3 regions of the Vibrio cyclitrophicus genome follow, and region 2 is predicted to be linked to each of the others. Evidence: predicted binding sites of a transcription regulator. Region 2 holds the regulator's gene; each other region holds the start of a gene.

Evidence for each region. The regulator PurR, encoded in region 2, represses purine synthesis genes. The targets are predictions, from matches to a motif close to TNANGNAAACGTTTNCNTNA.
Region 1: the regulator PurR is predicted to act here: its motif matches at 1,695-1,714, upstream of metK (methionine adenosyltransferase).
Region 3: the regulator PurR is predicted to act here: its motif matches at 2,429-2,448, upstream of pckA (phosphoenolpyruvate carboxykinase (ATP)).

What each region holds. Positions count from the first base shown of each region.
Region 1 covers NZ_AP025480.1:472,475-476,665, forward strand. Annotated here, with positions in the region: gene metK (methionine adenosyltransferase) at 351-1,505, opposite strand; gene tkt (transketolase) at 1,895-3,889, shown strand; gene epd (erythrose-4-phosphate dehydrogenase) at 4,104-4,191, shown strand, end outside.
Region 2 covers NZ_AP025480.1:1,161,841-1,166,031, forward strand. Annotated here, with positions in the region: gene OCW38_RS05350 (TfoX/Sxy family DNA transformation protein) at 65-655, opposite strand; cyclic di-GMP riboswitch class I at 783-868, opposite strand; gene purR (HTH-type transcriptional repressor PurR) at 1,039-2,043, opposite strand; gene torD (molecular chaperone TorD) at 2,360-3,007, opposite strand; gene torR (two-component system response regulator TorR) at 3,295-4,008, shown strand; gene elyC (envelope biogenesis factor ElyC) at 4,149-4,191, opposite strand, start outside.
Region 3 covers NZ_AP025480.1:3,278,924-3,283,114, forward strand. Annotated here, with positions in the region: gene gspC (type II secretion system protein GspC) at 1-667, opposite strand, end outside; gene hslR (ribosome-associated heat shock protein Hsp15) at 985-1,371, shown strand; gene hslO (Hsp33 family molecular chaperone HslO) at 1,390-2,283, shown strand; gene pckA (phosphoenolpyruvate carboxykinase (ATP)) at 2,621-4,191, shown strand, end outside.

The DNA of each region.
Region 1 (4,191 bases), 690 kb from region 2:
ACGTCCTAGTTATAATTCCATAGAGCTCAATATTGTGGCTTAAATGAGCATTATGGGATTGAGCTAAAGTGCTCGTTATCGTCCTAGTTATTGTTCTAGCGTTCACTTAACTATTGATATTAGGCTTAACTGCATTGGGGTTAAATGTGAGCTTGATCTGCTAGGAGTTACCTTAACTATTGTCATTAGTACTAGAAAACACAAATTATCAATGGCTTTTTATACTAAGTGGTTAACGGTAAAGAAGGCAGGTAGAGCGAGTTACGCAGAGTAAGGGTTAGATAAGTACATAAAAATAAAGCCCTTACTAACAAGTAAGGGCTTTAAAGAAACAAATCGCAGTGGCTAAATTATTTTAGACCGGCGAAGTCGGCAAGGATTGCTGCTTTGTCAGTCGCTTCCCAAGGGAACTCTTCACGACCGAAGTGGCCGTATGCAGCTGTCTGCTTGTAGATAGGTTGAAGAAGGTTCAGCATTTCTTGAAGACCGTATGGACGTAGGTCGAAGTTTTGACGAACCGCTTCAATAATGATTTCGTGAGCGACTTTCTCAGTACCAAACGTTTCAACCATGATAGATGTTGGATCTGCAACACCGATAGCGTAAGACAGTTGAATCTCACAACGATCAGCCATACCAGCAGCAACGATGTTTTTCGCAACGTAACGCGCTGCGTAAGCTGCAGAACGGTCAACTTTCGATGGATCTTTACCAGAGAATGCACCGCCACCGTGGCGAGCTGCGCCGCCGTAGGTATCAACAATGATCTTACGACCTGTTAAACCACAGTCACCCATTGGGCCACCGATTACGAAACGGCCTGTTGGGTTGATGAAGAAGTTAGTGTCTTTGTTGATCCATTCAGCAGGAAGTACTGGCTTGATGATCTCTTCCATTACCGCTTCACGTAGATCCGGAGTTGTTACTGAATCACAGTGTTGAGTAGAAAGAACAACAGCATCAATACCAACAATCTTACCTTGGTCGTACTGGAATGTTACTTGAGATTTCGCATCTGGGCGAAGGAAGTCAAGTTTGCCGCTCTTACGTACTTCAGCTTGCTTCTTAACAAGAAGATGAGAGTAAGTAATTGGAGCTGGCATTAGGATTGGTGTTTCGTTAGTCGCGTAACCAAACATGATGCCTTGGTCGCCAGCGCCTTGCTCTTTAGGGTCTGCTTTATCGACACCTTGGTTAATGTCTGGAGACTGCTTACCAATTGTGTTTAGAACGGCACAAGAGTCAGCGTCAAAGCCCATATCAGAATGAACGTAACCAATTTCACGTACTGTTTCACGAGTGATTTCTTCGATATCAACCCATGCAGACGTTGTTACTTCACCGCCAACCATAACCATGCCGGTTTTTACGTAAGTCTCACAAGCAACACGTGCTTTTGGATCTTGTTCCAAGATGGCATCAAGAACAGCATCAGAGATTTGGTCTGCAATTTTATCTGGATGGCCTTCTGAAACAGATTCAGAAGTGAATAGGTGCTTAGCCATGAGAGCTCCACTTTTAGTTTTTAGTTGCAATTAGTTTTTAGTTGCAAACAGTTAAATGCAAATAATTTTAGGCATCGCAAGCTAGCAAGCGCTGCCATTAAATACAGTATATTTTGTAGGTGTTTCTACATCTAGACGGCTATTCTAAATTCCAGCGGTCGAATTACAAGCTCTTTTTTATGATATGTCATAACTAAACGTTTGCGTATCGGTCGGGATAAGCCATTGCCAAGCGATGTAAATGTTCGAAAATTGCGAAAAATGACTGTTAAAATGCCAGTAAAACGTTTGCAGTCGCTAAAGTCGTTTGAGAGAATACCCGCGCTAATAAGAATGAAAATTTTAGCATTAATCTCTTTTTTAAATCGCTTATGTACTCAGGAGCAGACATGCCTTCTCGTAAAGATCTAGCCAATGCAATTCGCGCACTTAGCATGGATGGCGTTCAACAAGCAAATTCAGGCCACCCTGGCGCACCTATGGGTATGGCTGACATCGCTGAAGTTCTTTGGCGTGGTCACTTGAACCACAACCCAGGAAACCCAGAGTGGGCTGACCGCGACCGTTTTATCTTGTCTAACGGGCATGGTTCAATGTTGATTTACTCTCTGCTTCATCTGGCAGGTTACGAGCTCTCAATTGAAGACCTTAAGAACTTCCGTCAGCTGCACTCTAAGACGCCTGGTCACCCTGAGTACGGTTACGCTCCTGGTATCGAAACAACGACAGGCCCTCTAGGTCAAGGCATCACTAATGCTGTTGGTATGGCAATGGCTGAGAAAGCACTGGCTGCACAGTTCAACAAAGAAGGCCACGACATCGTAGACCACTACACTTATGCATTCATGGGTGATGGTTGTCTGATGGAAGGTATCTCTCACGAAGCATGTTCTCTAGCGGGTACGCTAGGCCTTGGTAAGTTGGTTGCTTTCTGGGATGACAACGGCATCTCTATTGATGGCGAAGTTGAAGGTTGGTTCTCTGACGATACACCTAAGCGTTTTGAAGCTTACGGTTGGCATGTAATCCCTGCTGTTGATGGTCACGATGCTGACGCTATCAATGCTGCAATTGAAGCGGCTAAAGCAGATCCTCGTCCAACACTTATCTGTACTAAAACTATCATCGGTTTTGGTTCTCCAAACAAAGCGGGTACGCACGACTGTCACGGTGCTCCACTAGGTGCAGATGAAATCACAGCAACTAAAGCAGCGCTTGGTTGGGAACACGGTCCTTTCGAAATACCAGCAGATATCGCAGCTGAGTGGAATGCGAAAGAAGCAGGCGCAGCGAAAGAAGCAGCGTGGAATGCTAAGTTTGACGCATACGCAGCGGCTTACCCAGAGCTAGCAGCAGAATTCAAACGTCGTACTAACGGCGAACTTCCAGCTGAGTGGGAAGAGAAAGCAAACGCAATCATTGCTGACCTTCAAGCTAACCCAGCTAACATCGCTTCACGTAAAGCGTCTCAAAATGCACTAGAAGCGTTCGGTGCGATGCTACCTGAATTCATGGGCGGCTCTGCTGACCTTGCGCCTTCTAACCTAACTATGTGGTCTGGTTCTAAGTCTCTTGAAGCAACTGACTTCTCTGGTAACTACATCCACTACGGTGTACGTGAGTTCGGTATGACGGCTATCATGAACGGTATCGCTCTGCACGGTGGTTTCGTACCATACGGTGCAACGTTCCTAATGTTCATGGAATACGCGCGTAACGCAATGCGTATGGCTGCTCTGATGAAAGTTCAGAACATCCAAGTTTACACGCACGATTCTATCGGTCTTGGCGAAGATGGCCCGACTCACCAACCGGTTGAGCAGATCGCTTCTCTACGTCTGACTCCAAATATGAGCACATGGCGTCCATGTGACCAAGTTGAATCAGCAGTTGCTTGGAAACTGGCTATTGAGCGTAAAGATGGTCCTTCATCTTTAATCTTCTCTCGTCAGAACCTTGCACAACAAGATCGTAACGCAGAGCAAGTAGCTAATATCGCTAAGGGTGGTTACATCCTGAAAGATTGTGCTGGTAAGCCAGAGCTAATCATCATTGCTACAGGTTCTGAAGTTGAGCTTGCTGTTGAAGCAGCAGCACAACTAACAGCTGAAGGTAAAGCAGTACGCGTAGTCTCTATGCCTGCAACTGACGCATTCGATAAGCAAGACGCTGAATACCGCGAATCTGTACTTCCATCTGACGTAACTGCACGTATCGCTGTAGAAGCTGGCATCGCTGACTTCTGGTACAAGTACGTTGGTTTCGGTGGCAAGATCATCGGTATGACAACGTTCGGCGAATCTGCACCAGCGGGTGAGCTATTCAAGATGTTCGGTTTCACTACTGAAAATGTAGTAAACACAGCGAAAGAGTTTCTTGCTTAATCATTGACTGATGGCCTTGTGCTAACAGTTAAATGAAGGAAAAAACCGAGCGCTGAGCTCGGTTTTTTGTATCTGGGATTTGTTTTCTCCTAGACTCATCTTTATAAGTAGCAGATCAACCTGTCCTAAGTAGACTGAGGTATTCAAGTAATGCCTTTTGGGTAGGATTCAGTTATCATCTGTTGCACGAAATTTTGGTTAGATGTACGGAACTATGCTAAAAGTCGCGATAAATGGATTTGGACGAATAGGGCGTAATGTATTGCGCGCTGTCTATGAAAGTGGCAAAAGCCAACAAATCA
Region 2 (4,191 bases):
TCAACAGATATAAAAAAAAGCCGCATAAATGCGGCTTAGTTATGTGTAGTTTTAACTGACAATGTTAATTTACGCGACTGATAAGCTCTTCGCGACGCTGCTGCGGTATAACAGACCAATGTGTACCATTAATCGCACCTTCTAGCGCCCAAAGTAACTCGATACTGACAGAGGACGCGTGAGATTCCTTGATGGCGTTAAACGCGTTTACAGAGCCAGATTCATATAAACGTTCTACGGAATCTATCCCAGCCTTTTTCAACATGCGCTCGGTAGCAAGTCGAAGGTTAGGAAGGTCTTTTAATCGAGTTGGTTCAGCAGAAGACTGTTCAGCTTTTTCATCTTTAGCAAAACCCAAAGACGTAGTCGCAAGCTGCAAGATTTTTTCTTGATCCTGCCACAGGCCTTCAGGCAAAGCGAAATATTTAGTAACAACAGGGAAGCCACGTTTTTTGTAAACGTAAGGTTGAAACCCTTGTTGTTCAAATTGCTTTGTTGTGCATTTGTCCGCTCGTATATGCAACTGGTCATTTACAACCAGAGCAAACATCGTGTCATCGGCAAAAAGACCGAAGCCACCAAACATTGAACGTGATTTTATTTTTCCTAGGGACTCAAATAACTTCATTGAGTCCTTTAGTATCGGTTTATCCATGTTATTTATCTCGGTGTATTTGAACTACGCCACCAAATAAGCAGGTCCGAGAGATTAGCAAAATGTTGCAACTAAATTGTCAATAAGCCGTAAATTACTAAATTATTAGTAACCACTGCATTTTGCCATCGGTAACCCCGCTACCATACCAACGAGTGGTTTAGGCCGGAAGCTTTGCGTCTCACTCTTTCGAGTGGTTTGCCCTGTGCGTGACTGATTAAATAGAATAAAGTTTTTGTTGAATGAAGCTCACACTTGTTATTTCAAAATGTGATATTGCTTCAATTAATGATCTTGCTGTTATGATACCAGGTTCATTAATGTTGTTGATAAAAAAAGCGCACCTAAAGGTGCGCTTGATTAGAATAAACTGAATTTATCAATTAATTTAACGTTTTAACTGTACTTCGCTCAACAATTTCAGGGTGCATTTCGAAAACGCGTTTTTCATGATCTTTATCTTTGATGCGTTCTAACAAAATTTCGAATGCATTTTTACCAACACGACGCTTCGGTTGGTGAACCGTGGTCAATGGTGGGGAGAAATATTCAGCGAGTTCGATGTTATCGTAACCAATAACTGATATATCTTCAGGAATGCGAATTCCTTTTTCTTGTAATCGACTCATCAAACCTAGTGCCATGGTGTCGTTGAAACAGAACACTGCCGTTGGGCGATCTTTCATCTCAACAATCTTATCTGCTGCTATAACAGCAGTATCACATTCAAAGTTACCTTCAATGATCAAGCGTTCGTCAGTGGCAATATTAGCTTCGTCAAATGCACGTTTGTATCCTGCGATACGTTCAACACAGGCTGCTTTATCTAAGTGGCCACTTAAACAAGCAATCTTAGAGTGACCGCGTTCAATAAGGTACTTGGTCGCTAGGTAGCCACCTTCTTCAGAGTTATCAATGATCTTGTCGGCTTGAGAGCTCTCAGGACCCCAGTCCATCACTACTTTAGGAATGTCAGCGTGACGGTCTAACATTTCTCTTAGTTCTTCAGTTAGGTCTGAACACATAACCAAGATGCCATCTACACGCTTCTCTGCAAGCATTCGAATGTAATCACGTTGCTTCTCATAAATACCGCCTGTGTTACACAAAATCAAAGTGTAGCCTTGACGGTAGCAGTAGCTCTCTACGCCATCGATAACCTCAGAGAAGAATAGGTTGGTTGACTGAGTTACTAGCATGCCGATAGTGCGTGTTGTATTACATTTCAAACTACGAGCAACAGCACTCGGTGCATAGTTTAGTTCGTCTACGGCTTTGTTTACTTTTTCTTGAGTCGCTTCTGCGACAAAACGTGTTTTGTTGATTACGTGAGAAACGGTTGTTGTTGATACGCCTGCTAAGCGAGCGACATCTTTTATAGTGGCCATGGTTTTATCCTATTAGAAGCTACTTTCCCAAAGTACGGAATAAAGTAGCCGTTAAGCTACTTAACTAAGAGCTTAAATTTGTAGGGCTCTTTGGGTACTAAAGTGCTAAAAAACAAAAAACCGCTATTGAGCGGCTTGTCTTAACACCGAAATGCTTTGAACTTAAATAAGCTTAGCATTTCGTGAATGTTTCATATTTTATCGTTTGCGGTCACAATTTTAGACTGACTAGAAATTACTCGCAATATAATTCACCCAGAAATCCGGGTGAATTGTCACATTCTACTGAATTTATTTACCTAGTCGTTGGGCGAACTTATTCACCAGCTAAATATTGAGTGTCTAAATTGCAAAATGCGAGTAGCAAAGACGAGACCGAAGCGTAGAAACCAAACTGGTCAACGTCATGACATTTCACATTAAACTTTGGCAACCAAGTAAGTAGTTGCTGATCGATAAACTGCTGTTGAATGACGAACGATTTCTCTAATTCTTCTTCAAGCTCAGTTTCATTTGAACGGATGATTAGATTGCCAAGGAAGTCGAGTTCGATAGCAATGTGATCTGCAGGTTCTTTTAAGTCTTGGTTCACGATTAAGTTGTGCTTAGCCATGATGTCTTCCATGTCTTTAGCTGGCTTATCGTTTAATAGACCTGTTTCGCCGATGTACATTGAAGCGTAAGGTAAAGCACCATGTTTGTCTGTCTTCAAGAAAAGGTCGCAGAAGTCAGCAGACAGTTCCAGTTGGGCATCTTCACGTGTTTGTAGACGGTTCAATGCGTCTACAAGCTTATCAATCGAAGGCTTTAGAGCTTCATTCGAACCTAAACCAGAAAGGAAAGAACGAATTTCAACAGAGTGGTAGTGATCGAGTTCTTCTTGAGTGAGCTCTTTGGCGAATAAGCTTGATAACCACCAGTAAATTTCTGCTCTTTGCTCGTTGAATGCTTTCGTATCTTTCATTTCATAGATCCTGATTTAGTCTTGTGATGTTTATATACCCAGCGCCGTTAAGTCATTTGGGTACAAGCACACCAAGGCTGAATAACAAGGTTATTTGCTAAGCGCAAAGTGACTCGTTCGTAGTAATGCCTATATTGAATTGCGATGGACGATAAATAGCAAGGTTTAAGATTGTCTTGTATCAAAAAAAATCCATGTTTCTGGCTTTTATCTTCAGTACCACTAGAATTGTTACTAGTTATGAATAGAATAGTCATTGAAACTATTAAATAAGAAAAGTGGTGTAGATGAGCTATCACGTATTGGTCGTAGAAGATGATGTGGTAACCCGCAGTAAACTGGTTGGATATTTCCAGAACGAAGGTTACACAGTGAGTGAAGCTGAGAGCGGCGCTCAGATGAGAAACGTGTTGGAAGAAAACAACGTTGATCTCATTATGCTGGACATCAACTTACCAGGCGAAGATGGATTGATGCTAACTCGCGAATTACGCAGTCAATCAGACATTGGAATTATTTTAGTTACTGGACGCACGGATAGCATCGACAAAATCGTAGGCCTTGAAATGGGCGCAGACGATTATGTTACTAAACCCTTCGAACTTCGCGAATTATTGGTTCGAGTTAAAAACTTACTTTGGCGTATTGCTGCTGCTCGTAGAACAGCGACGGGAGTGGTGGAACAAGCAGAAGATGAGTCTGTTGTTCGTTTTGGTGAGTGGACGTTTGATATTCCTCGCCGAGCGCTAAGCAAAAATGGTGAGCCGGTTAAACTGACTAAGGCTGAGTATGAGTTGCTAGTCGCACTCTCTTCTTACCCTAACCAAGTATTAAGTCGCGAACGTATTTTGAACATGATTAGCCACCGAGTGGATGCGCCTAATGATCGCACTATCGATGTGTTAATTCGTCGTATGCGCGCAAAAATGGAGTTTGATCCCAAGAACCCACAGATTTTTGTGACGGTTCACGGTGAAGGTTACATGTTCGCTGGTGACTAAACCCTTCGGGCGTTTTAATCAGTAAAAAAAGACAACTAGCGTAAAAAAGCCGAGACATCATTGATGTTTCGGCTTTTTATTTCTTGCCATACTATTGGTTATTGCTAACCATCCGAAAATTAATAGATATCGATTTGAGACTAGGCCGCAGAAACGACGCCATTATCTTCTTCTAAAATAGAA
Region 3 (4,191 bases), 1.3 Mb from region 2:
CCTGAGACAGTCGAACATATTGGAAGATTTGTTGTGGATCTTGCATTATCTTCGCTTTAATTTCGTCTAGCTTCTCTTCTTCGGAAGCGGGGTTATTGCCACGAACAGAAGAAGTGGTACGAGGTGGCGCAGGTGCTGATACCGCTAAACGCTTGTACTCAATCCCTTCAAGCATCAATGTTTCATCTCGCCCTGAGTTATCGATGATCACGCGATCCACTAATACCGCTTTTAACTTAGCTCGCGTACCTTCAATCTCTTCGTTAATGCCGTAAGTTGCTTGCGTGCCACGATTCGCGATCACCGCTAAGCTCAATTTTGGATTAGAGCTGGCGACAGCGCCCACCAAAACTAGGTTTAATCGTGTCTTAGGTGCATCTTGGATAACTTGCTGTTTAACAACAGGAGCTGTGGTTGGGTTATAGGCACCAAACATGTTGCTCTGCTGTAGGGAAGAAATATCGAGGGTCGATTGAGGAGAGGAAGACGATGAAGCTGTTGCTTTCCAAGGCACAACGGTTTGCTCGGCAGGTTCAATAAACCACGCAAGCTGTCCTAAAATCCATGCTGAAGCTGCAATCAACAAACAACACGTCACTAGGCTTAGTTTTTGCTGAAATACAAATCCATTCTCTAATAAGCGGCTCAACACAGGTGAATTTCCCATGCGACTTTTGAGCTCTAAAAAGTTCACTTCCCTTGCCCCTTTTCATGACGACAAACGCTGCAAATCATTAAACTTTCAGCCTTTTTATTCATTCGTTCGATACCGAGCTTATTTAAGCATAAGATCTCGAACTATATCATAGCAAATCGATAAAACGGCATTACATGGCTATTTTGTAATATGACTTGAAAAAAATGCCAACCGCCTCCACTTTAAGCTTCTACTTAATGTGATAAGCATCATCAAAAAAACATGTTGCGCACTGTTCATTACAGTTAAACCGCATTCATTTCTCACTTAATAAGGCACAGCCCTATATGAAAACTGCTAATGAAGCTGTCAGACTCGATAAATGGTTGTGGGCAGCTCGTTTTTACAAAACCCGGTCTATTGCTCGCAACATGGTCGATGGTGGCAAAGTCCACTATAATGGTCAGCGCAGCAAACCAAGTAAAATTGTCGAACTTGGGGCCGTGATTACACTGCGTCAAGGTAATGAAGAAAAAACGGTGACAATCGAGAAAATCTCGGCTCATCGTGGCGGAGCTCCGATCGCCCAAACCCTCTATGCAGAAACCACCGAGAGCGTGGCAAAAAGAGAAGAGTTTGCAGCACAACGTAAGCTGAATGCTCATAGCCCAGCACCTGAACGTCGCCCAGATAAAAAGCAACGTCGTGACATTATCAAGTTCAAGAATCAATAAGCTAGAAGGAATAGCCAAATGGCAGACCCAATGTCTACAAGTAATGTTTTAAATCGCTACCTATTTGAAGATCTATCAGTACGTGGTGAATTGGTACAAATCGATGAAGCGTACCAACAGATTATTTCTAGCAAGGAATACCCAGCGCCAGTTCAAAAGCTACTGGGTGAGCTATTGGTTTCAACGACGCTATTAACAGCGACCCTAAAGTTTGAAGGCTCTATTACCATGCAATTGCAAGGTGATGGCCCAGTATCTCTAGTTGTTATCAATGGCGATCACGACCAAAAGATCCGCGGTGTCGCTCGCTTTGAAGGCGAGATTGCTGATGATGCTGGCCTACACGACCTAATGGGTAAAGGCCACCTAGTGATCACCATCGATCCTAAGAAAGGTGAACGTTACCAAGGTATCGTTGGTCTGGAAGGCGAAACGCTTGCTGACGTTCTTGAAGGTTACTTTGCTAACTCAGAACAGCTTAAGACTCGTCTATGGCTGCGCACTGGCGAACATGAAGGTAAAGCTCACGCTGCAGGTATGCTTTTACAAGTTATGCCTGACGGCACAGGTACGCCAGATGATTTCGAGCATCTAGAGCAACTAACCGACACCGTTAAAAACGAAGAGTTGTTCTCTTTAGAAGCTAACGAACTGCTTTACCGTCTATACAACCAAGAGAAGGTTCAGGTATTTACACCTCAACCGGTTGAGTTCTTCTGTGGCTGTTCACGTGATCGAAGCGCTGCGGCTATCATTACTGTTGCTCAAGAAGAGATTTACGACATTCTAAGCACGGAAGGTAGTGTGGGACTACACTGCGATTACTGTGGCACAAACTACTCGTTCGACAAAAATGATGTAGATGCTCTTTACGCAGAAGCGGCAGATAAAGGCAGCAATACGGTTCATTAATTTACGGCGTACCAAAAACACGTAATTTACCCCAAAAAGGTCAGCACTCAGCTGGCCTTTTTTGTGATCAAAATAGCGCAAACTCCGTAACATCTCGTAATAAAATCACCGCTTAATTTTAATCAATTAATAATGTTCTCGCCCCTAGCGCAAAGGTTTGCGTACAGGATAGACTAGTTGGGCCAATATGTGACGAGGCGCTTAAAACCCCAAGGTTAATATGGATATTTTTTGAGCTGTATCCCTGTTTCCCCCGAGCCTCGTTGCTAGCATGGTGAGCAGATAACAATAAAAAATTATTACAAAATCCCTACAAAATATCCTACAAGGAGCACCTATGACCGTTATGGAACATACTAAGGCTGCACAAATTGATCTAACTAAGCACGGACTGACTGGCGTTACCGAAGTTCTTCGTAATCCTAGCTACGAGCAGTTATTCGTTGAAGAAACACTGCCGGGTCTAGAAGGCTACGAAAAAGGCGTAGTAACGGAACTAGGCTCCGTTGCGGTTGATACTGGTATCTTTACTGGCCGCTCACCAAAAGATAAGTACATTGTTAAAGATGACACAACACGCGATACCATGTGGTGGTCAGATCAAGGCAAAAATGACAACAAACCGATTACCACTGAAGTATGGGACGAGCTGAAAGAGCTTGTAACAACTCAGATATCTGGCAAGCGTCTGTTTGTCATCGACGGTTATTGTGGTGCTAACCCAGATACGCGTTTAAGTGTGCGTATTATCACTGAAGTAGCGTGGCAAGCGCACTTCGTTAAGAACATGTTCATTCGTCCAACCGACGAAGAACTAGCAACGTTCGAACCTGATTTCGTGGTAATGAACGGTGCTAAAACAACCAACCCTAACTGGGAGAAACAAGGTCTAAACTCTGAGAACTTTGTCGCTTTCAACCTGACTGAACGTGTTCAGATCATTGGCGGTACCTGGTACGGCGGTGAGATGAAAAAAGGTATGTTCGCAATGATGAACTACCTACTACCTCTACAAGGTATTGCTTCAATGCACTGTAGTGCAAACGTTGGCGAGAAAGGCGATGTCGCTATTTTCTTCGGTCTATCAGGCACTGGTAAAACAACCCTATCAACCGATCCTAAACGTGAGCTAATCGGTGATGATGAGCACGGTTGGGATGACGATGGTATCTTCAACTTTGAAGGTGGTTGTTACGCGAAGACAATTCGTCTATCTAAAGAAGCTGAACCTGAAATCTACAACGCAATCCGTCGTGATGCACTACTAGAGAACGTAACGGTTCGTGGCGATGGTTCTATCGATTTTGATGACGGTTCAAAAACAGAGAACACTCGTGTTTCTTACCCGATTCATCACATCGACAACATTGTTAAACCAGTATCAAAAGCAGGTCACGCTCAAAAAGTTATCTTCCTGACCGCTGATGCATTTGGTGTTCTACCGCCAGTATCTAAACTGACTCCAGAACAAACGAAGTACCACTTCCTATCTGGCTTCACAGCGAAACTAGCGGGTACAGAGCGCGGTATTACTGAGCCAACTCCTACGTTCTCTGCTGCGTTCGGTGCTGCATTCCTAACTCTTCACCCAACTCAGTACGCTGAAGTGCTTGTGAAACGTATGGAAGCGGCGGGAGCAGAAGCTTACCTAGTGAACACTGGTTGGAACGGCACAGGCAAACGTATCTCGATTCAAGATACTCGTGGCATCATTGACGCTATCTTAGATGGCTCAATCGACCAAGCGGATACTAAGGTTATCCCTATGTTTAACCTAGAAGTACCGCTAGCGTTGCACGACGTAGATCCTACGATTCTTGACCCGCGTGATACGTACACTGATCCATTGCAGTGGGAAAGCAAAGCGAAAGATCTAGCAGAGCGCTTCATCAACAACTTTGACAAGTA